Regions from separate parts of the Pseudoalteromonas sp. SG43-4 genome, predicted to be linked through region 3. Evidence: predicted binding sites of a transcription regulator. Region 3 holds the regulator's gene; each other region holds the start of a gene.
What was found. The regulator sigma-54, encoded in region 3, starts transcription at its own class of promoters, with help from an activator protein. The targets are predictions, from matches to a motif close to GTTGGCACGNNNNTNGNNT.

Region 1: a site for sigma-54 is predicted at 2,908-2,926, ahead of H5160_RS05585 (BON domain-containing protein). Genes of this name have one in related genera too.
Region 2: a site for sigma-54 is predicted at 2,666-2,684, ahead of H5160_RS10500 (EF-hand domain-containing protein). Genes of this name have one in related genera too.

The regions. Positions count from the first base shown of each region.
Region 1 is NZ_JACJFB010000004.1:100,321-107,288, reverse strand. It holds gene H5160_RS05610 (CreA family protein) at 1-19, opposite strand, end outside; gene H5160_RS05605 (5-carboxymethyl-2-hydroxymuconate Delta-isomerase) at 227-556, shown strand; tRNA gene H5160_RS05600 (tRNA-Ile) at 867-943, opposite strand; gene H5160_RS05595 (hypothetical protein) at 1,197-1,694, opposite strand; gene H5160_RS05590 (YqaE/Pmp3 family membrane protein) at 2,075-2,233, opposite strand; gene H5160_RS05585 (BON domain-containing protein) at 2,306-2,872, opposite strand; gene H5160_RS05580 (LiaF domain-containing protein) at 3,201-3,869, shown strand; gene H5160_RS05575 (VOC family protein) at 3,908-4,324, opposite strand; gene suhB (inositol-1-monophosphatase) at 4,568-5,371, shown strand; gene H5160_RS05565 (ABC transporter substrate-binding protein) at 5,425-6,234, opposite strand; gene H5160_RS05560 (GGDEF domain-containing protein) at 6,254-6,968, opposite strand, start outside.
Region 2 is NZ_JACJFB010000009.1:23,104-30,071, reverse strand. It holds gene H5160_RS10515 (sigma 54-interacting transcriptional regulator) at 1-382, opposite strand, end outside; gene H5160_RS10510 (hypothetical protein) at 385-930, opposite strand; gene H5160_RS10505 (sensor histidine kinase KdpD) at 932-2,389, opposite strand; gene H5160_RS10500 (EF-hand domain-containing protein) at 2,720-2,953, shown strand; gene H5160_RS10495 (hypothetical protein) at 2,978-3,205, shown strand; gene H5160_RS10490 (calcium dependent protein) at 3,392-3,628, shown strand; gene H5160_RS10485 (calcium-binding protein) at 3,638-3,874, shown strand; gene H5160_RS20420 (energy transducer TonB) at 3,931-4,161, opposite strand; gene H5160_RS20415 (hypothetical protein) at 4,180-4,326, opposite strand; gene H5160_RS10475 (energy transducer TonB) at 4,492-4,974, opposite strand; gene H5160_RS10470 (amidohydrolase) at 5,147-6,829, shown strand; gene H5160_RS10465 (HDOD domain-containing protein) at 6,885-6,968, opposite strand, start outside.
Region 3 is NZ_JACJFB010000002.1:283,038-290,005, forward strand. It holds gene mgtE (magnesium transporter) at 1-73, opposite strand, end outside; gene H5160_RS03285 (HPr family phosphocarrier protein) at 205-477, opposite strand; gene rapZ (RNase adapter RapZ) at 520-1,365, opposite strand; gene ptsN (PTS IIA-like nitrogen regulatory protein PtsN) at 1,384-1,836, opposite strand; gene hpf (ribosome hibernation promoting factor) at 1,841-2,128, opposite strand; gene H5160_RS03305 (RNA polymerase factor sigma-54) at 2,155-3,654, opposite strand; gene lptB (LPS export ABC transporter ATP-binding protein) at 3,724-4,449, opposite strand; gene lptA (lipopolysaccharide transport periplasmic protein LptA) at 4,446-4,991, opposite strand; gene lptC (LPS export ABC transporter periplasmic protein LptC) at 4,981-5,535, opposite strand; gene kdsC (3-deoxy-manno-octulosonate-8-phosphatase KdsC) at 5,532-6,083, opposite strand; gene H5160_RS03330 (KpsF/GutQ family sugar-phosphate isomerase) at 6,084-6,968, opposite strand, start outside.

The DNA of each region.
Region 1 (6,968 bases), on a different contig from region 3:
ATTTTTGTGGTAATTTCATACTTATCCTTAATTAATATATAGGTAACTTAGTAGATAAGTTACTAAGCGAAGGTTCACCTGTTTGTTTTTATACTAACATCAAAAATAAATACGACTAAATTAGTTTAAAGTAAAGATTTTAGATAGCTCAGGGTTTAGTGACCCCTCTTGTATTTGGTACAATTACCTCTCGCTCATGCAGTAACTCATAATAGGAAACGCCTAAATGCCGCACATTATTATTGAACACTCAGAAGACCTCCCCGTTTTACCTCAAGTACTGGTAGAAAAAATTCATACAACCGCTTTCGAAAGTAACTTGTTTGAATTAGAAACCATAAAAACACGTGCTATTGCTTATCAGCAATATCAACTTGGCGCAGGAAAATCAGGGTTTATACATATCGCGGTACATATTTTGGCAGGACGCTCAATTGAGCAAAAACAAATGTTAAGCGAACTGCTACTTTCATGTTTAAAAACATATTGCAGAGCATCAGACAGTCTAAGCGTAAATATTTACGATATTGAGCATGAGATATACCGTAAAAATTAGTTAACTCTTGTAGCTTTGAGCAATAAAAGTAAACACTAGTAAGTAAAAAGCCCCAATAGGGGCTTTTTTGTCTTCTGACATTAAATGCTGATCACTGTCACTTATAAAGCAAAGCATCTGATCTAACGCTGGAATTTAATAGTGCATTCGCACTATTCCAAATTTAAGAAAGCTTAGCTTAATCTATGGATTAACTTTATTTAGATTACGTTTATTCTTAGGGGTAACTAAAGAATAAAAATTACACAATATTAAATTAATGTAGCTTTAAATAATTTGGATAGATATTTACTTGGGAAATTTGTAAAAGTGGTGGCCCCTCCCAGACTCGAACTGGGGACCTAACGATTATGAGTCGTGTGCTCTAACCAACTGAGCTAAGGGGCCAACTTTATATAACTGCTAGGCAGTTAATTTTTGAAGCGTTCAGTCACAGAGCGACTAAAGCGGGTTGCAGTATAAAAACTTTTTAGGTGCTTGTCACTACCAAAAACCTTTATTTTAACAATCAACAAGCTAACTGCTTAAATAGTAATCTTTTAAGTGGGCATAAACATAAAATGTAAGATATTTACCGTGCTATTCACTGCATTAAATTATAAACAAAACCTATCCCATATAGTCTTTTATATTTAACCCTCTACTTTTTAAGCAAAGCTAACATATATGTGTAGGCATACAAGGCTGTAAAAAATATGCTTGGGGCTACTGTCAGTGCCAGATTAGGTGTCTGATTAACTACATTCACCATAATCACTAAGCTCGATTGAACAGTAATCGGAATAATAGGCGCAAAAAGTACGCCTGCTATTTTTTTATTACTTAAATACGAGGCGCTAGAGTTAATTGCATTATTAAAACTTTGTCGTATTGCGACGTTTTGTGGTGTTTTAGAATGAAACATACAAATAATTGGAGTTACGAACGCAAGCGTTACATAACTAAACTTATACTTGTTGACGACCTTTTCTAAAATAAAGGTAAAAAACAGCGTTACAAATCCACTATACAACCCTTGCACTAATGCAGCTTGAAAAGTGACCGATTTAGCAATGTCTGCCGCACTATTTGCCCAGAAGGCCCAACTAAAATAAAAAATGAATGACACAACGCCTAACATTATAAGTCGAATATTCAATTAACTACCTCAACATGCCTAAAAACCTAGTTTAATGATAACACTAGAAGTGAAGGTAATATTGTCACTAAATAATAAGGTATTTGATTGTATATTATGGATGTATAAACACACTAATGTTGAAGATTTCCTAAATGGCATCAAATCAGAATCTGAGCGCGACTGTTAGCTGGAAAGCTTATTAGTAAACAATAAGTATAGTTTTAAAATAATATTGGGAGTGAGTTAAGGAAGTGAATTAATGGGTTGAAGAGTTTTAAAAATTGGATTTAATCTAAAAACTCTCTAAAAACTCTCTAAAAACTAATATTGTGAGCCGATCGGTACTAAAGTATTTAGCTAAACCTCAGTAGTCGGCTTACACAATATATAATCTGTCATTATTTTTTCGCAATAATGTAGATTGCATGTATTAACCCTGGGAAATAACCTAGCAGTGTTAATAGAATATTTAACCAAAAATGCATACCTAAGCCAACTTGCAAAAACACACCTAATGGCGGTAATAAAACCGAAAGTATTATACGAATAATATCCATGATCAAACTCCATTTAAATTAAACATTGAAAAGACTTAAAGCCCAGCATTACTGGGCCTTAACTACACTGTATTATTCAGCAACAATAGCTAGTTTATCAACTACGTCGCGAACATCTTCAGCATTTTTAGCAATTTTAACTGCTAGTTGCTTTTCAGCTTCAGACTCTACAGAGCCATTCAGAGTTACCACACCGTTGTCGGTATCAACATCAATGTCTGTACCACCTACTTCTGAGTCAAACAGGAAGCGAGTTGTGATTACAGTGGTGATTTTAGCGTCCGTTAGGTCGTTATCATCATCGTCCATCATGTCGTTGTTTTTATCTTCGGTGTCCATGCTTTTAACAACAGTAAGGCTGTTATCAACATCAGTTACACCATCTAGGCTAAGTACAAGTTCTTCTGCTAGCTCTTTATCGAGTTCGCTATTAACTTTACCTGTAAGTACTACCTTGCCATTTTTTACATCAGTGTTAATGTCAAAGTTGTTTAGATTAGTGTTCATAAGTAGAACGGTTTCTGCCTTACCATCAATCCAAGCATCTTTACTTTCGTTTTCCCAGCTGTTTGCTTGGGCACCCATAGCCGTAGTACCAAGAACTAGAGCTGCGATAATAGATTTGTTAAATGTTTTCATAATCTTTCTCCTTTTGATTAAAGACACTTTAACTAATGCGAGCTTCAGGCCAACTTTATTTATACTTAAAATTCAAAGACTTGAATTAATTAAAAGATAAAACCTTATCTATGTTTGTGTAACTATTTACAGGCTACTCGGTAAAACTTTCTCAAATAGTGAAAATAGCTAGATAATTGCTCTTTTGGTTAATCTATCGTTAATATAACAAAACAAAAAACACCGTTAAAAAATAACCAATTGATAATTAATGAAATTATATTTGGTACGCGGTTTGCAGCCTAACTACAAGAGCAGTATCAATAGTAAATATAATAAGGAATAACTCATGTCTGTAAAAGTTGAAGACCGCCCAATAGAGCAAGTACGCGAACAAGTGATTGATCAATTAATTTATAATTACAGTCATGGTGTTATTTCTGTTGATGCATTTGAAAGACGTTTAGATAATGCGATGGATGCACCTAATAACGAAGCACTGCTAGCCTTAGTAGAAGACTTAACACTTAATACCGATCAGCAATATAAAGCAGAAAAACAATCGCAATTTACACCACATTATAGTGCACAGCAAAACAGTGATGATGATTTTACATTACGCAGTATTTTAGGATCTAACGAGCGAAGTGGTCAGTGGGTTGTACCAAAAAATATATATTTGAGTAACTTTATGGGATCGGTGGTGCTTGATTTTACCGATGCTATTTTTGCGCATCAAAATGTAACTATTTACGTTAACTGTATTTTTGGTAGCGATGAAATTTACGTACCAGAGCATGTCAATGTAGTGTCTAAAATGTTTTGTATTTTAAGTAGCCTTGAAAATAAATCTGTGTCGCTTAACAAACGCCAAGGCCCTACAATTCATATTGAAGGAAAGGCAGTAATGGGCTCGGTTGAAGTGAAAATAAAGCGCACAATTAAAGAAAAATTTATGAGCTTTGCAAATGAGCTAAAAACCCAGTTTGGCACGGGTAATAATAACCGCTCACTATAATTGAGTAGCAGCACTTTAGCGTGCTGCTTAGTATTTTATTATAAATCGTTATTTCGCTCGCTTGGTATATCACTTAAATACTCTACAAACTCAACTTCAAACCCTGCAGGATCAATAAAGTAGACATTCTTTCTGAAAGGATTCTCGCTACCTTGCTTGCTTAGAGTAAAACCCGCTTTATTTAAGCGCATTACTACTGCGCTTAAATTATTAGTTACATAAGCAAAGTGTGCAAAACCAATTTGATGGCCCGATAAGTTTCTGTTTTCACCTTCACCATGACTGCTTATCGCAATGTAATGCGTGTCATCTCCAAAGTGTACCCAGCGTCTTGGTTTTCCATGCCAATCGCCTCTGCCCTCACTTCTAATCGACCAATGTGGAAATACAGCGCGATAAAATGTAAGCATACTATCTATATCACTCGCGACTAAGTTTACGTGCTCTAAATACATAATGTTATCCTATCAGTTAAGTTAGGAGCACGATAAAACCTCAAGTTAACTTTAGGTAAAGTGTTATTTAAAATTAATTTATTTAAATGCAGATAATTATTTTTTAAAAATATATAAACTTTTCAATCTTGTATAAAAAACAAACACAAGTATTTGGGGTTTATTGTTTACTTTATGGCAAAAGTCGCTAAAATACGCCGGCTGAAATATATAAACGTTCTTTTACAACCCAAAGGTAATACCATGCATCCAATGTTAAACATTGCGGTTCGCGCTGCGCGCAACGCAGGCAAAATTTTACTTCGCGCAAGTGAAGATTTATCAAAAGTTGAAGTGCAACAAAAAGGCGCTAACGACTTAGTAACTAACATTGATAAAGAAGCCGAAGCCGTAATTCGTGACACTATTTTACAGTCTTACCCTACTCACTCAATTGTTGGTGAAGAACTAGGTGAGCATAAAGGCAAGGATGATGATTACCAATGGATTGTAGATCCTATCGATGGAACAACTAACTTCATCAAAGGTATCCCTCATTACGCGGTTTCTATCGCACTTAAAGTTAAAGGTCGTTTAGACCAAGCTGTTATTTATGATCCAATTCGTGGTGAGCTTTTCACTGCATCTCGCGGTCAAGGCACTCAGTTAAACAGTAAACGTCTACGCGTTAGCAAAACTACGGTTCTTGCAGGCACTGTACTTGCTACTGGTTTCCCTTTCAAAAACAAAAACCACATGGATGCATACACTGAAGCGTTTAAAGCATTGTTTGTACACACTGCTGATATTCGCCGTGCAGGTTGTTCTGCTTTAGATATGGCATACGTTGCAGCTGGCCGTGTTGATGGATTTTTTGAAATTGGTTTAAAACCTTGGAACTCTGCTGCGGGCGAACTAATGGTTAAAGAAGCGGGCGGTATGGTTGTAGATTTCGCCGGTGGTAATAACTATAACCACAGCGGCAATATTATCTGTGGTTCACCAAAACTGACTCAAGCAATTATCCGCGAAATTCGTCCAGTATTAACTGAGTCGTTACTTCGCTAATTAAATGCTATTAATAGCATACTAAAAAGGAGCCTAGGCTCCTTTTTTTGTGCCTAAAAATAAGGGTTATCGAGCTTAATCTCTATTGTTTTACCTTTTGTATAAGGTAGTGTATTTAAATCCTTTGCGAAGTATTCATTAAATAATGCATCAAACTCGCCGTTTGTCTGCATTAATATTAAGCCCTCCTCTACTGCCTTTGCCAATTCGGGTTTACTCTTAGTCACAAAATAATAAATACCCGTTGGGTAGCTTATATATAAATCAGGCACAACGACTAAGTTACTTTGTTTGTTTTCAATAAGCTCAGAATTAACCTCAATAAACGAGCGAGGAAAGTAATCTATTCGCCCACGGCTCGTTAAAGTGAACATGGCTTGGTAATTGGTAAGCGGCCTTACACGTAAGCCGTTATAGGACATTATTCTTGTATCTGGCCAGTTGTGACCCTGCACTGCTGAAAACTCTCCTAGCTGCTCTAGGGTTTTTACGTCTTTAAAGCGTGCTACGTTTTGTTTATTAGTGAGTAAAGCCCGCTTTCCTATATAACCTTTAAATAGTGGTATTTTAATAGCTAAAGCAAGTGCCTCTCGCTCTGGACTACTCATACTCCAATACATATCTAGTTCGTTATCATTTAGGTTTATGAGCTTACGTTTTTGCTGATCTGATATGGGAGTCATCCTAATAACCCCAGGATAGTTAACACTCTCAAGTGCACGTACCAGTAGCTCACTTAAGTACTCTTCTCGTGCGTTTTGAGTATCTTGCTTTTGGGCTACATTAATTATTTGCTCTTGCGCCATAAGTGCAAAACTTGCAAGCAGACCAAGTACACTGGTCGAGATTTTTATTGGCAACATAATAATTACCTATTTTTATTTAAATTACCTGCTTATTGCTTGCTAGGCGCACCACTGCGGGCGCAGGCCCTTTACGTTTGCAAATAAACAAATAACTATGGCGATAACGTTTGGCTTCTTTTTTAGCATCAGTTGCGAGTGCTGCAACTTGGTGACTGTTTTTACATTGTTGTAAATCAGGCTCAACTAAGCCAATCGATAACGTTAGTAGCGGCACAAATTGCTTTTCTCCTTCACGATTTGTGGCCCAATACCCTTCGCTCTTTATGTGCTCAGGTGTAAAAAATATACGAGACTGGAGTTGAAATTGCTCAATAATGGTATTACATATATCAACCGCGTTGTGCTGATCAAACACCACCATAAAGTCATCGCCACCTATATGTCCTACAAAGTTAGCACTATTTTTACACGCTTGCACTGTTACATCAGCTAATAGTTTAATTACACTGTCGCCGCTAGCGTAGCCGTATAAGTCATTAAATTGCTTAAAATGATTTAAGTCTATATACGCGAGTGAAAACGGATTACTACCTTTTAATCGCTGCTCTATAGCTTCATTAATTGCCACATTACCAGGGAGCATAGTCAGTGGATTAGCGTGTTGTGCATGGCGTATTTTTTCTTCGGTTATGTGTTTTAAAATATCGCGAAGCGGCGCTAAACCTAAATAAGCGTTTTCTCTGGTTATCACTATATGGCGGCGTATATCAAAGTCTTGCTCAGTTATTTGT
Region 2 (6,968 bases), on a different contig from region 3:
CATGAATTTCTATCGCTTTTGCAAGGCTGTCAAATAGCTCATCTTTATCCACTGGTTTAGTTATGAATGCAAAAATGCCCTGCTTAGTTGCCTCTACTGCATCAGGAATTGAGCCGTGCGCTGTCATCATAATGACAGGTAATGCAGGGTAGCGGCTTTGCAGCTGACGATGCAGTGCCATACCATCCATTTCATCCATGCGTAAGTCGGTTATTACGGCGTCAAACACTTGGCTTTTAAGTATTTGTAGTGCGGTTAAGCCGCTTTCGCAGGTTGTCACTTCGTATCCTTTTGATCCAATACGAATAGCGAGCAGTTTTAATAAGCTAGCGTCGTCGTCTACGAGTAATACTTTTGCACCTTGTACTTTAGTTGCGGCCATCGTTACTGCTCCTTCGTTTCTTCTCGTAGTAAAAGTTGCTGCTCAATCGTTGCTAACGATGAGAGGGTTTCTTGCATTTTATTATTAAGTGCTTGCTGCTCTTTTTTAGCATTTATTTGCATAGTTACTTGCTGCTTTTGAAGCCATAAATATTGCTTTATGTCATCAGGCCAAAAGTAAGCAAGATCGAGCTTTAACAACTTAGTCATTACCGTATTTGGATCATCATTTATGTTTAAGCACATGAACTTAAAAAAGCGTTTAAGCTCGTTTTCGCCTGTAAAAACATCTTTGCTAGGTACCAATTTGAATCCACCACACTGATTAGCATGCCATGCAATAACCTGCTCTGCAGGAGGATAGCTTGGCTCAATTTTTGGTCTAGGCTTTGGACTAGGCTTACTGTTTTTGTCGTTCGCTTTTTTTGTATCGACCACAGGTGCAGGTGTAATTGACGCACGCTCTTCTTGCCCATTATTAATTTCACAACCTGATATAACCATGCTGCTACTGAGCACACATAAAATAGCGATTAAACGCAAGCGCATGTTAATTAACTCCTAGATTTTTTGTTATGGGAATTTTAATTGAAAACCGGCAACCATGTGGCTCGTTATGCTCAACACTAAGTGTACCTCTTAGCTGTTCAACAGACTCTTTTACAATAGTTAAACCCAGTCCACTGCCTTGCAGCGTAACATTTTTACTGTGTTTACCTTGATAAAATGCGCTGAAAATTTGAGTTTTTTCTTGCTCTTTAATACCGCAGCCTTTATCAAGTACAACGATACAAAGCTGGTTTTGCTCAAGCGCTAAATTAATAGTAACGCTTTGCTTATCTTCTGAAAATTTTAAGCCATTTGAAATAAGCTGAATTAAAATCATCTCAATAAGCTCACTAGGTAAAGCAAGCGGTTTGTTAGGTAAAGTATTTTGCCACTGCAGAGCTTGCTGACGCGCAGTTAAGCGATGCTCAAAATGGCTATTAATTTTATTAATAAGAAGACTAAATTCAACTTCGCTTAGGCTATCTTTACTGGTGCGAATAGCATTATAACTCAGCAAACTGTCAATCATTGTGCGAAGGCGCACCATAGATTGGCTAATGAGCTCAAGCACCGCTTTTTGCTCAGCAGTAATTGGGCCTACTATTTCATCAGTTAATAAGTCAGTGCCTTCAACCATTGAAGCAAGCGGCGTTTTTAGCTCATGAGTTACATGGCGTAAAAAAGTATCTTTTTGCTGCTCAAGCATATGAAGCTGTTCTTGTACCCATTGGAGCTTTTCTCCTAGCTCAACAAGCTCAGCTGAACCTTTCACAGATATTTTTTGCTGCCAATGCCCCTGTCCAAGCTTATCAATAACCGTAGTTAACCCTTTTAGCCGCCCACTTATGCGCCATAAAAAACCTCCCCCAACAATTAAAGTCAGTGGGATAAGTGCCACCAGCCAGTTTATAAATGACGCTTGCAGGCTTGTAAGCTCATTTTGGTTATTGGTAATTTGCGCTTCGTTTTTATCACGTAACCATAAAGTAAGTTCAGCAATTAAATCGCTCACTGGCACAAATAGCTCAGCTTGTTGTTGTTTTTGCTCAACGAGTTTTACATGCGCGGTTTGTAAGGTGGTATATAAGCGTTGCCATTGGTTGATATACTCTTTATTCGTGTTTACAAATTTGAGTTCATCAATGCTTTGCAGGGATGATTGCCATTTATCAACAATGAGTTTGTCGAGCGATTCACTTTTTAATACCCAGTTTTGTCTAGTGGCGCGTTCAAGGCTGTTGAGTTCTTGCTTTAAAGTGTTAAACGATTTGGTAACTTGGTAGTTGCTACTCACAATACTTTGAGTAACCGCTAATTGCTTATTAAGCGCATTTAAAAATACGATCACCACTATAGAAAGCGGCAGTAACGAAAGCAGCATACTCATTGCAAATTGCCCAATTAAATTAGGCCGCCAGTTAAGCATTGCTTGGTATTTTTTAGCTATGGTTGCTGGCATTTCGTTTAGTCCTTTTAAGTTAAGCGTTCTATTATTAAGTGCTTACCTTATACACTAGCTGAACCAGCAATTATATTTAATACGATTAACAGCCAGCACTACAAAACAATGTGTCGCCAAATAGAGACAACGTAACTCGTTGATTTTAATAAACTCCCTTTTAACCCCGCTAAATAGTGTTGCAAAAGGCGCACAAAAATTACAATAAACCCAGTAAAAACTTCTCACTGGCTTAAAGCTAAAACAATAACCAGTTGAAAAATAACAACAATTATTATTGGCACCATTTTTGTAATAGGAGTAATAACTTTAATCAATAAGGAAATAATTATGAACAAACGCATTTTAGTAATTTCATCATTACTGGCTTTAGGCTTTTTAGGCGCTAATGCACACGCAATGGACGTTCACGCGACTTTTAACGAACTTGATAAAGACAGTAACGGCACATTAAGTGAAGCCGAAGCAGGTGAAGATGCTGTGTTACACGAGAATTTTTCTCAAATTGATACTAATCAAGATGGGCAATTGTCGCTAGATGAATTCAAAAAATTTATTCAATAAACTCATTTAATAAGGAACGTGATTATGAAACAACTTATAGCCGCTTTTTCATTAATGTTTTTAGCAATTAGTGCCACTGTAATTGCATCGCCAACAAATGTGCGTTTTGCCCACTTAGATAAAGATATGGACGGACAAATATCAATTGCAGAAGCAAAGGAAGACAAGGAAGTAATGAGACAGTTTGCCGACTTAGATGAAGACGGTGATGAAAAAGTCTCAAAAAAAGAATTTGAAAGCTTTAAACCTTAATGAGTAATTACTGATTAAGCTTTACTTAAGCTTGTTATAGGTAAACTGGAATTAAAAGCATTTGCCATAATCCCTGAGGGAGTGTGTAAAAGGATTTAATGTTGGGAGTTAAATTACGGCAAGTGCTTTTTCCTTTTCACTTTATTTTAGCCACAAACTTTAAATACATCTTTTGGAAGGAACACCATGAAGATACTTCCCCTTATTATAAGCATCTTAATGCTATTAAGCTTTGATGCCGCTGCACTTGATGTAAAGCAACGCTTTGATCACCTCGATAGCGACAAAAGTGGCTATTTAACGCATGACGAACTTGATCCCCAACCACAACTATTAAACACATTTGTAAAATGGGACAAAAACCAAGATAACCAAATTTCGTTAATCGAATTTAAAAATTACCTTACCAATAACCTCTACTGAGTATTTTTCATGAAAAAAACAAGCTATATAGCGCTTTTTGCGTTTAGTATTTTTAGCACATTAGGCTTTGCTGCAAGCAACAATGTTGCAGAGCAATTTGAAAAACTTGATAGAAACCAGGATGGTTTTTTAACACGTTCAGAAACCGCTGTAGACCCCGCTTTGTGGTCTCGATTTTCAAGCTATGATCAAGACAAAGACGGCAAGCTAACGCTAAGTGAATACAGTTTATATGCAAGTAAGTAGTCTTATAGCTAGGTACACAAACACCTAGCTTATTATATTTATACTATTAATTACGTTCAGACTTTATTTTTAGAACAATGCGCTAAGTACTCTGCATCAGTAGGTTTTGGGCTCACCATAAAATCCATTTTGAGATAAGTTAGAATCGGTTGCTTACTCGTATTTTCAACTGTCGGTTTCCAGCGCCATAAACCCACAGCAGCTGCCGCATCAATATCAAACACGCCCTCAGGGTAAGACGAGACAACCTTATACCCTTGGACTTCACCTTGTGAATTAATTAACATAGCAAACTCAACACAGCCTTAAATACTTTTCTTTGCAGCTTCTATCTGACATCGCGGCTCAACTCTTTTAGCAACATCCCAGTATTCACCTACCTTACTTCGCAGTTCAGGACTTGATAAATCAATAAAACTCGGCATTTCATCGTTTACTTGTTTATCAGACATTGAGCTACAGGCTGTCAGCATCATGCTCAAGGGAGTAATAAATAGAGAGCTTTCATAGCATTCCCTTATTAATTCGTTATAAATAATTTTTTAAGTAGTTGCATCAATTACCTGTTATGCAAACGCACCACCAAAGTGAGATATATAAATACTCCACTTAAAATCTTATGACTTTCTTCTTTCTCCCGTTATTTGAAATGCTTCGCCAGCCGGACAATTCTTTAAATATTTTTCACCTACTGGTTTTGAGTCAATAGTGAAATCAATTCTAATATGAGTAAGAACAGGCTGTTTAGCTACATTTACGTTAGTAGGCAACCAGGCCCATGTACTTAAAGATTGAGCTGCGGCTTCATCAAATAACCCTTTAGGATATGAGGAGGTTACTTTATATCCTTGCGCCCTACCCTCAGAATTAATGATAGTCATGAGTTCTACACAACCTGCAAGACCTTTTTTTGCAGCAGCTATTGGATATTGTGGTTCTGTTCTTGTTAAAATATTCCAATAGTCTTTCACCCTATCGCGCAGCTCAACACTTGATAAATCTATATAATCTAGCTTTTCAACAGTTTCCTCTGTCGTAGGTGTTGCTCCACATGCCGCAAGTAATGAAGTTAATGGGAGTAATAAATAGAGGGCTTTCATAGCGTTTCCTTATGCTTTATTGATTGTTTTACATACTAAATAATCACATCAATTACCTATTTTGTAAACAGTTAGTAAAGAGAAAAACCTTATAATGAGGCCTATCAATTCATTGGTATTATAAAATCAAGTTTGTTAATGTAAGTAAATTAACAATAAAAATTAAGTAACCATGTCGCTCAAAAAAATAATCAAACCACTCATACTAGCCAGCCTTTGCGCTAGTTCTAGTTACACTCTTGCACAAACAAAAGTAATTTATAACGCAAATGGTTATACCCCTTTATACCAAGGTGAAGTACAGCAGTTTACTACCCTCGTTATTAAAAATGGCAAGGTAGTAAAACTAGGTAGCGATACACTTAAAGATAGCTACCCAGATGCCAAGCTAATTGACGCGCACGGTAATACCTTATTACCAGGCTTAATTGATGCTCATGGGCACGTTATTGGCCTTGGCGATAATTTATCGCAACTTGATGTACGCGGTGCAAAATCGGTTGATGAAGTAACGAATAAACTAAAAGTATTTGCCGATAACAAACAAGGTTGGATTACAGGACGAGGTTGGAACCAAGAGCTTTGGTCTGATACACGCTTTCCTACTGCTAAAGATTTAGACAAAGTAGTTAACGATCGACCTGTGGTGCTTTCTCGAGTTGATAGCCACGCCGTTTGGGTTAATTCAAAAGCGCTCGAACTTGCAGGTATTACCGCCCAAACAAAAGCACCTGAAGGCGGTGAGATAATTAAAGACGAATTTGGCAATCCTACGGGTATTTTTGTAGACAAAGCAGAATCGCTAATTACCCAGTATATGCCAGCCCCTTCAAAACAAGATATAAGTGACTCACTTGATGCAGCAGGTAAACATTTATTAAGTTTAGGCATTACCTCTACTCACGATGCAGGTATTGATAAAACCACATGGGAGGTTTATAAAGAGCGCGGCGACCTTGGTAATTTACCACTACGTATTGTGGCAATGTTAAGTGGTGCAAGCCCTGATTTAGACACAATGTTAAAGGCAGGCCGATACCACGACAAAAATGACTTTATGGAAATTCGCAGTGTTAAAGTTTACGCCGATGGCGCACTGGGCTCTCGTGGTGCAGCACTTATTGAAGAATATGCAGACAGACCTGGTCACCATGGTTTAATGCTTGAAACGCAAGAGAAACTCGAAGCACTCTTTACACAAAGCTTTAAAAGCGGCTTTAGCGCAAATACTCACGCCATTGGCGACAAAGCAAATAAAGTAGTACTTGATGCCTATCAAAATGTGTTTAAAAAAACGGGCGGTATATTACTGCGAAACCGAATAGAGCACGCCCAAATTGTAACCCCTGATGATATCCCTCGCTTTAAAGCGTTAAAAATAATCCCTTCAATGCAGCCGGTACATGCCACTTCTGATATGCATATGGCAGAGCAGCGTTTAACTGAAAAACAACTAAGCGGCGCCTACGCGTGGCAAACATTTTTACAGCAAGGTTCGGTTGTTGCAGCGGGCTCTGATTACCCTGTAGAGCTTGCAAATCCATTTGATGGTTTGTATTCAGCCATTACACGCATGGATCATAACAAACTACCGGAAAACGGCTGGCGTGCAAGTGAAGTACTAAGCCGCGAAGATGCATTACGTGCATTTACTCTTGGCGGCGCCTATGCAGCTCATCAAGAATTTAAGGTAGGTAGTTTAGAAAAAGGTAAATGGGCCGACTTTATTTTAATTGATAAAGACTACTTTAAAGTACCTGTTGAGGAGATATACAAAACAAACGTACTGCAAACATGGGTAGCAGGAATAAAGCGATACGAAAAAACTAAAACAGAAAATACCACCGAAAAATAAAACTAAAAAAGGGTTAACGCAAGTTAACCCTTTTGGGTTGTGTAGGAAGGCACTTTTAGCTAAACATGTTTTTCACATCTTTTAGCATGTCGTTGTACTCATCACTTGTGAATAGCTGCATAGACGGTATAACGCCTTT
Region 3 (6,968 bases):
GACCACTATTGAGTGACTTCGTCACCTGCTTTAGTTGCTGTAGTGGATAATCTTGTTCAAAAGCTTCTGGCATTGGCGTCCTTTATAAATTGTTATATTACTTTATGGGGGGAGGTGAGTTAACTGGCGTTACTAACCTATTTATTTTATATATCTGTTTTAATTGAAGCACTAGTAATGCGAATATTGTTTTTATAAAACAGATTATTCTTGTTCATTAAAGCGTTGTGCTATTAATTCTCCAACAGCGTGTAAAGCTTGCTCAGAATCAGGGCCTTTACAAACAACTTTAACTTCTTTTCCTTGGCTACTTTCAAGTAACATTAATGCAAGTACGCTATCGCCTGCTGCTTCTTTGTCATCTTGGAATAATGTGATTGTAGCATCAAATTGTACTGCTAATTGCGCAAGCACAGTAGCTGCTCTGGCGTGTAAGCCTAATTTGTTTTTTATTAAAAAGGTATCTTCACAATGCATAACTTACTCTACCTAAGCTGAACAGGTGATTATTCAGCTATATTATTTTTCTTGTTCGCGATGGCGAATTTTTACATTGGGATGTGTCATTGCAAAACTTTCACCGATAGTTTGCGCTAAATACACAGAGCGATGTTGCCCACCTGTACACCCAATAGCAATGGTTAAATAACTGCGGTTATTTCGTTCTAAATGCGGTAACCACGTTTGTACAAATGTTTGAATTTGCCATGTGAATTTTTGCACTATGCTGTGATTAGCTAAATAGTCTTTAACCGGTTGATCTAACCCATTTAAAGGCTTCAACTCTGGTTCCCAGTGTGGATTTGGTAAAAAGCGTGCATCAAATACGTAGTCTGCTTCTTTTGGTATACCGTGTTTAAAACCAAATGATTCAAATGTGACAATCAGTTGCTTATCTTTTTTACCTAAAATCTTTTCACGAATAGATTCAGCGAGTTGATGAACACTTAAATCAGTCGTATCTATCATAAAGTCGGCGCGAGTGGTTAATACATCAAGTAATTCTTTTTCTTTTTTGATGGCTAAATCAAGAGGCAACGAGTCTATTGATAGTGGGTGTAATCTGCGTGTTTCAGAAAAGCGTTTGATCAATGTCTGATCGTCACTATCTAAATAAAATAACGTAGGGTTTGCAAAGCCTGGTAAGTATTCAAGAATATCGTTAAATTCATCTTGTTCTTTAGGGATGTTGCGCACATCTATGCTAACAGCAATTTTATCGTAGCTATCAGACACACTGCGAACTAATGAAGGTAGTAGGTTTACTGGAATATTATCTACGCAATAATAACCTAAATCTTCTACAACGCGCAAAGCAACCGACTTTCCAGAACCGGAACGGCCGCTTATGATAATTAACTCCATTTAACACCCTTTATAAAACTATGATTGATCGACAATAACTTGGTAAAGCTCAGTATCAGATTTTGCACTGCGTAACTGTTTACAAAAATCTTTGTTGTTTAGTTTATCAGCAATGGTTGCTAGAGTCTTTAAGTGCTGCTGGTTATCGCCATCTGGTACGATGAGTGCGACAAAAATATCAACAGGGCGATTATCGATTGCATCAAAGTTTATTGGAGTTTCGCTAACGAGCACTAAAGCCAAAGGCTCTTCTGCACCGCTCATTCTTCCATGAGGAATAGCAATGCCACGTCCTATACCTGTACTACCTAATTTCTCTCTGCTCATTAAAGCATTAAGAATATCTTGTTGCGGTAAATACGGAAGTTTGTCGTGAGCAAGTTCGCTAATGAACTCTAAAATTCTTTTTTTGCTATTAAAAAGGACCGCAGCTTTGCTGCAGTCCTGGCATATAAGTGAACTTAATTTCATCATATTAGTGTCGAGCAAGCTTCTCTTTGTGTTTGATTACTTGGCGATCGAGCTTGTCGATCAACGAGTCAATAGCGGCATACATATCTTGATGTTCTGTAGAGGCAAATAGCTCAGCACCGCTTACGTGTATTGTGGCTTCTGCTTTTTGATTTAATTTTTCTACATCGAGAATGACATGAACATTATTAATATGATCAGAGTGTCTTTCAAGCTTCGCAAATTTAGTATTAATATAGTCTCTTAGTGAATCGGTTAATTCTACGTGACGACCAGTTAAGTTTAGTTGCATAAGCATTACCCTCTTAGTTTAGCGTCTTAAATCAGACTTTTACGCTGATTTGACGGTGGAATAGCAAGAGATTCGCGGTATTTTGCGATTGTACGTCTCGCTACTTTAATTCCTTGCTCAGCCAATATATCCGCTATTTTGCTATCACTCAATGGTTTTGCTGAGTTTTCTGCTGCGATTAATTTTCGGATAAGCGCACGTATTGCTGTAGATGAACATTCACCACCGTTTTCAGTACTTACATGGCTTGAGAAAAAATATTTAAGCTCAAATATACCACGGGGTGTATGCATGTACTTTTGAGTAGTTACGCGAGAAATTGTCGATTCGTGCATTTCTACCATTTCAGCAACATCATTTAAAACCATTGGTTTCATGGCTTCAGGGCCATGTTCAAAAAAGCCTTGTTGTTGCTTAACAATACAATTAGTAACTTTTAATAGCGTGTCGTTTCTACTTTCTAAGCTTTTAATAAACCATTTAGCTTCTTGTAAATGTGAGCGAATAAACTGGCTGTCGCCACTTGATTTTACAGTGCGAGACATTGCCGCGTATTGGCTATTAACACGAATTTTAGGCATGCTATCTGGGTTTAATTCGACAACCCAGCGGCCTTTAATTTTTTTAACTGACACATCAGGAATAACATACTCAGATTCTTCCCTTACAATAGTATCTGCAGGTTTTGGGTTGAGAGTATGTATTAGTGTCATTACTTCTTTAAGCTCTTCTTCTTTGAGCTTAGTTTTTTTCATTAATGTACGATAGTCGCGAGCTGCTAATAGATCAATATGCTCGGTTAAAATCATTTTCGTTTCATTAATATAAGGTGTTTCTTTATCAAATTGATTAAGCTGAATACACAAACACTCTTGTAAACTACGTGCAGCAATACCAACAGGATCAAACAGTTGGATGCGTTTTAATACCGCTTCAATTTCATCAAGTTCGACTTCGTTATCATCTTCGTTTTCTTGATTAAAGCTTTCTAAAATCTCTTCGCAGCTTAGTGTTAAAATACCTGAATCATCGACAGCTTCTACAATAGCAATAGCAATAGCTTCGTCTGTAGGGCTAAATGGCGTTAGTTGTAATTGCCACATTAAATACTCATGGAGCGTTTCAGTAGAGGCGCCTTGGTATATTGATTCGTCTTCAGGCATTGGACCTGATGAGGCTGCAGGAGCTGCACTCATGTACTCATCCCAACTGACATCCATAGCCATGTCGTCACTTAGCGTGTCTTTTGCAAGTGCTTCACCAGTATCTTGTTCGTATTCGCTCGGAGCATCATCAGCAGATGCGCTAACAGTTATGTCATCGGTATCAGCTTTTTGCTCGTTTTTACCAGCAGCGTCTTCGGAATAGTCTGCCTCTTCAACCTCTAATAGTGGATTACTGTCGAGAGCTTCTTGTATTTCTTGCTGGAGATCCAATGTACTGAGTTGCAACAAACGAATAGCTTGTTGCAACTGTGGAGTCATTGTAAGTTGCTGGCCCATGCGCAGCTGTAGTGATTGCCTCATGTATCTCTAACAATCCTTTTATGTTGTTATAATTAATACTAGCAGATGCTTAAAGACATGGCGTAAATGTTACAGCCTAAATTGCTCGCCTAAGTAAACATCGCGTACTGTTTTATCATTTAATACGTGTTCTGGAGTACCTGATGCAATCAGCTCCCCATGAGAAACAATGTAGGCTTTTTCACAAACATCAAGGGTCTCTCTTACGTTATGGTCGGTAATTAATACACCAATCCCACGATTTTTAAGATGTTCTATTATTTTCTTTATATCTAATACCGAAATAGGGTCAACACCGGCAAACGGTTCATCCAGTAATATAAATTTAGGATCTGCTGCCAGCGCTCGTGCTATTTCTACACGACGACGTTCTCCCCCCGATAATGCCATACCTTGGCTATCACGAATGTGTTGTATGCTAAATTCATCTAATAAGTTATTGAGCGTGTCTTCTCTGGCTTGTTTATTTAGTTCCTTGCGCGTTTCTAAAATGGCCATTAAGTTTTGATAAACAGTCAGCTTTCTAAAAATCGATGACTCTTGTGGTAAGTAGCCTATGCCTAATCTAGCACGACTATGCATAGGTAAAAGAGTAATATCGTTATCATCAATAGATATTTTACCTTTGTCGCTAGGAACAAGCCCTACAATCATATAAAAAGTCGTTGTTTTACCAGCACCGTTAGGGCCAAGTAAGCCAACTATACTGCCAGCTTGTACTTCAAGGCCGACGTTTTTTACAACTTCACGACCTTTATAGCTTTTTGCTAATAGTTCTGCTTTTAATGTGCTCATGGTTGACCTTTATCGCCTTTTTTACTTTTTTTAGTTTCGATCGGTACTAAAATTGTGTGAACGCGGTCAGTTGAGTTTTCATCTTTTTCGGCACTGATGAGTTGCTGCTCTATGTCGTAGGTAATGCTTTTAGCATTTATTTTTTGTCCGGCTTGCGATACTTGTGCATTACCAACAAGCGTTAAAAAACGCTTAGATACATCATAACGTACTTCGTCAGCACTGGCGCTCATAGTCGTGCCGTCTGATTGCTTTTCTTCAAAGTGCGCAGGGCTACCTGTGGCAATTAATAATTGTTTATTATCACCAAGTTCATCACGTTTGTGTACTTCGAGGCGATCGGCTGTAATGCGGCGATTACCGTGAATAATCTCAACGTTTTTCTCAAAAATACCCACATTAGCTTTCAATTGACCTTCTTGCTTGTCGGCACTTATTGAAATTTGATTGGCAGCAGGTTGCGTGTTTTGCTCTGCAGCACTACTATTAAACGCTAGTATAAGTGTAGGAATTATAAGTGATTTTAATATTTTATTGGTCATAATATATGGTTCGCGTATGGTTAATTAGTTTTATCACTTCGGTTTTCAAGTCGGCTTCTAGGCCTTTACCGGTGATTTTTAAATTGGGTCCAGTGATAATGACGGGTTGCTCCGAACGCATTGTTAATAACTTTATATCAACCTGAATATTATCAGCATTGATTTTGTCTATCATGGCGTTATCGGTTAAATTTTTGGCAACCACATTACCTTCTAAAATTAATTGTTTATCTTCATATAATGTTGCTTCGTCTGCATTTATTTGCCACGTTTGTTGCTCGTTATATAAAGTAAAAATGGGTTTTTCAAAAAACGTGAAACCTAATTGCTGGTATAGCTCCATTTTAGCCGCAGTGACTTTGTGGCTAATTTTACCTTGCTCATCATAGGCTGTCTGTTTGAGCTCAATAGCTATGTAATCAGGCTTAGCAACAACTTCAGGCTCAGCCTGAGGCACAATATTTGTTTGTGTAAAATAAGGGTACCAAAGCCAAACCATACAGCTAATGAATAAAACGCTTAGTATTATGCGCGCTGCATTCATGAACTAGTGCCTTGTGTAGTCAATGCTTTACCATTTTCAAGCATGAGCAAATCGGTGAGTTCTCTCACAGCGCCAAAACCACCAGGCATTTGCGTTACATAATGTGACAAACGCTTAATAAGAGGGTGGGCATCATTTACTGCAACGGCAAAGCCTACTAACTCCATAACAGGCATGTCAGGACCGTCATCACCAATATAAGCAATTTGTTCATCGCTAAGGTTGAGTTTATCTTTTAATTCTTGATAGGCAATGAGCTTATTTTCTTGGCCTTGATAAATATGCTGTACGGTTAAGCTGCTCATACGTTGTTGTACTATCTGTGAATGACGACCAGTAATAACAGCTACTTCAAAGCCACTGTTTATAAGTGCTTTAATGCCAAAACCATCTTTTGTATTAAATGCTTTTAGCTCTTCACCTTGATTGCCAAGGTAAATACGGCCATCAGAAAATACACCATCAATATCGCATATAAGTAGTTTTACTTTTTTAGCGCGTGCTTTTGCATCATCGCTCAGCGGTTGATAGAGTTCTTCAAATTGCATTTATAACACTCCTGCTTTTAATAGGTCTTGCATATTTAATGCGCCAATAGGTTGGTTTTTCTCATTGACGACGATTAGGCCATTTATACGTTTACGTTCCATAATATTGAGCGCTTCAGCGGCTAAAATATCTTGCGTAGCTGTAGTGCATGACTTAGTCATAACAACATCTATTTGTGTTGTATGAATATCAATTCTTTGTTCTAAAATGCGACGTAAGTCACCATCGGTAAATAACCCTACGAGTTGCTGATTTTCATCAACAATGGCTGTCATACCTAATCCTTTAGCTGACATTTCTATTAGAGCATCTTTAACTGTTTGTGAGACATCAATAATAGGTGTATTTGCGCCGCTGTGCATAACATCTTTTAAAGTAAGTAATAAGCGCTTGCCTAAACTACCACCTGGGTGAGATAGCGCGAAGTCATCAGCTGTAAAGCCGCGAGCTTCTAATAATGCAACTGCCATGGCATCGCCCATCGCAAGCGTTGCAGTGGTACTTGATGTAGGGGCTAGACCCAATGAACAAGCTTCTTTTTCTACTTTAATGCACACATGTACATTAGCAAGGGTTGCCATAGTTGATTGTGTATTGCCAGTCATCGCTATCATTTTGGCACCAAGTCGTTTTAAAACCGGAATGATATTTAAAACTTCGCTTGTTTCCCCTGAATTAGAAATAAGCATTACCACGTCATTTTTAGTGATCATACCTAAATCACCATGACTTGCTTCACCAGGGTGAACAAAAAACGCTGGGCTGCCAGTACTTGCAAGGGTTGCCGCTATTTTATTGCCAATATGGCCTGATTTTCCCATGCCAATAACAATAATACGGCCTTCACAGTCGTACATTAATTGGCACGCGTTATGAAAATTTTT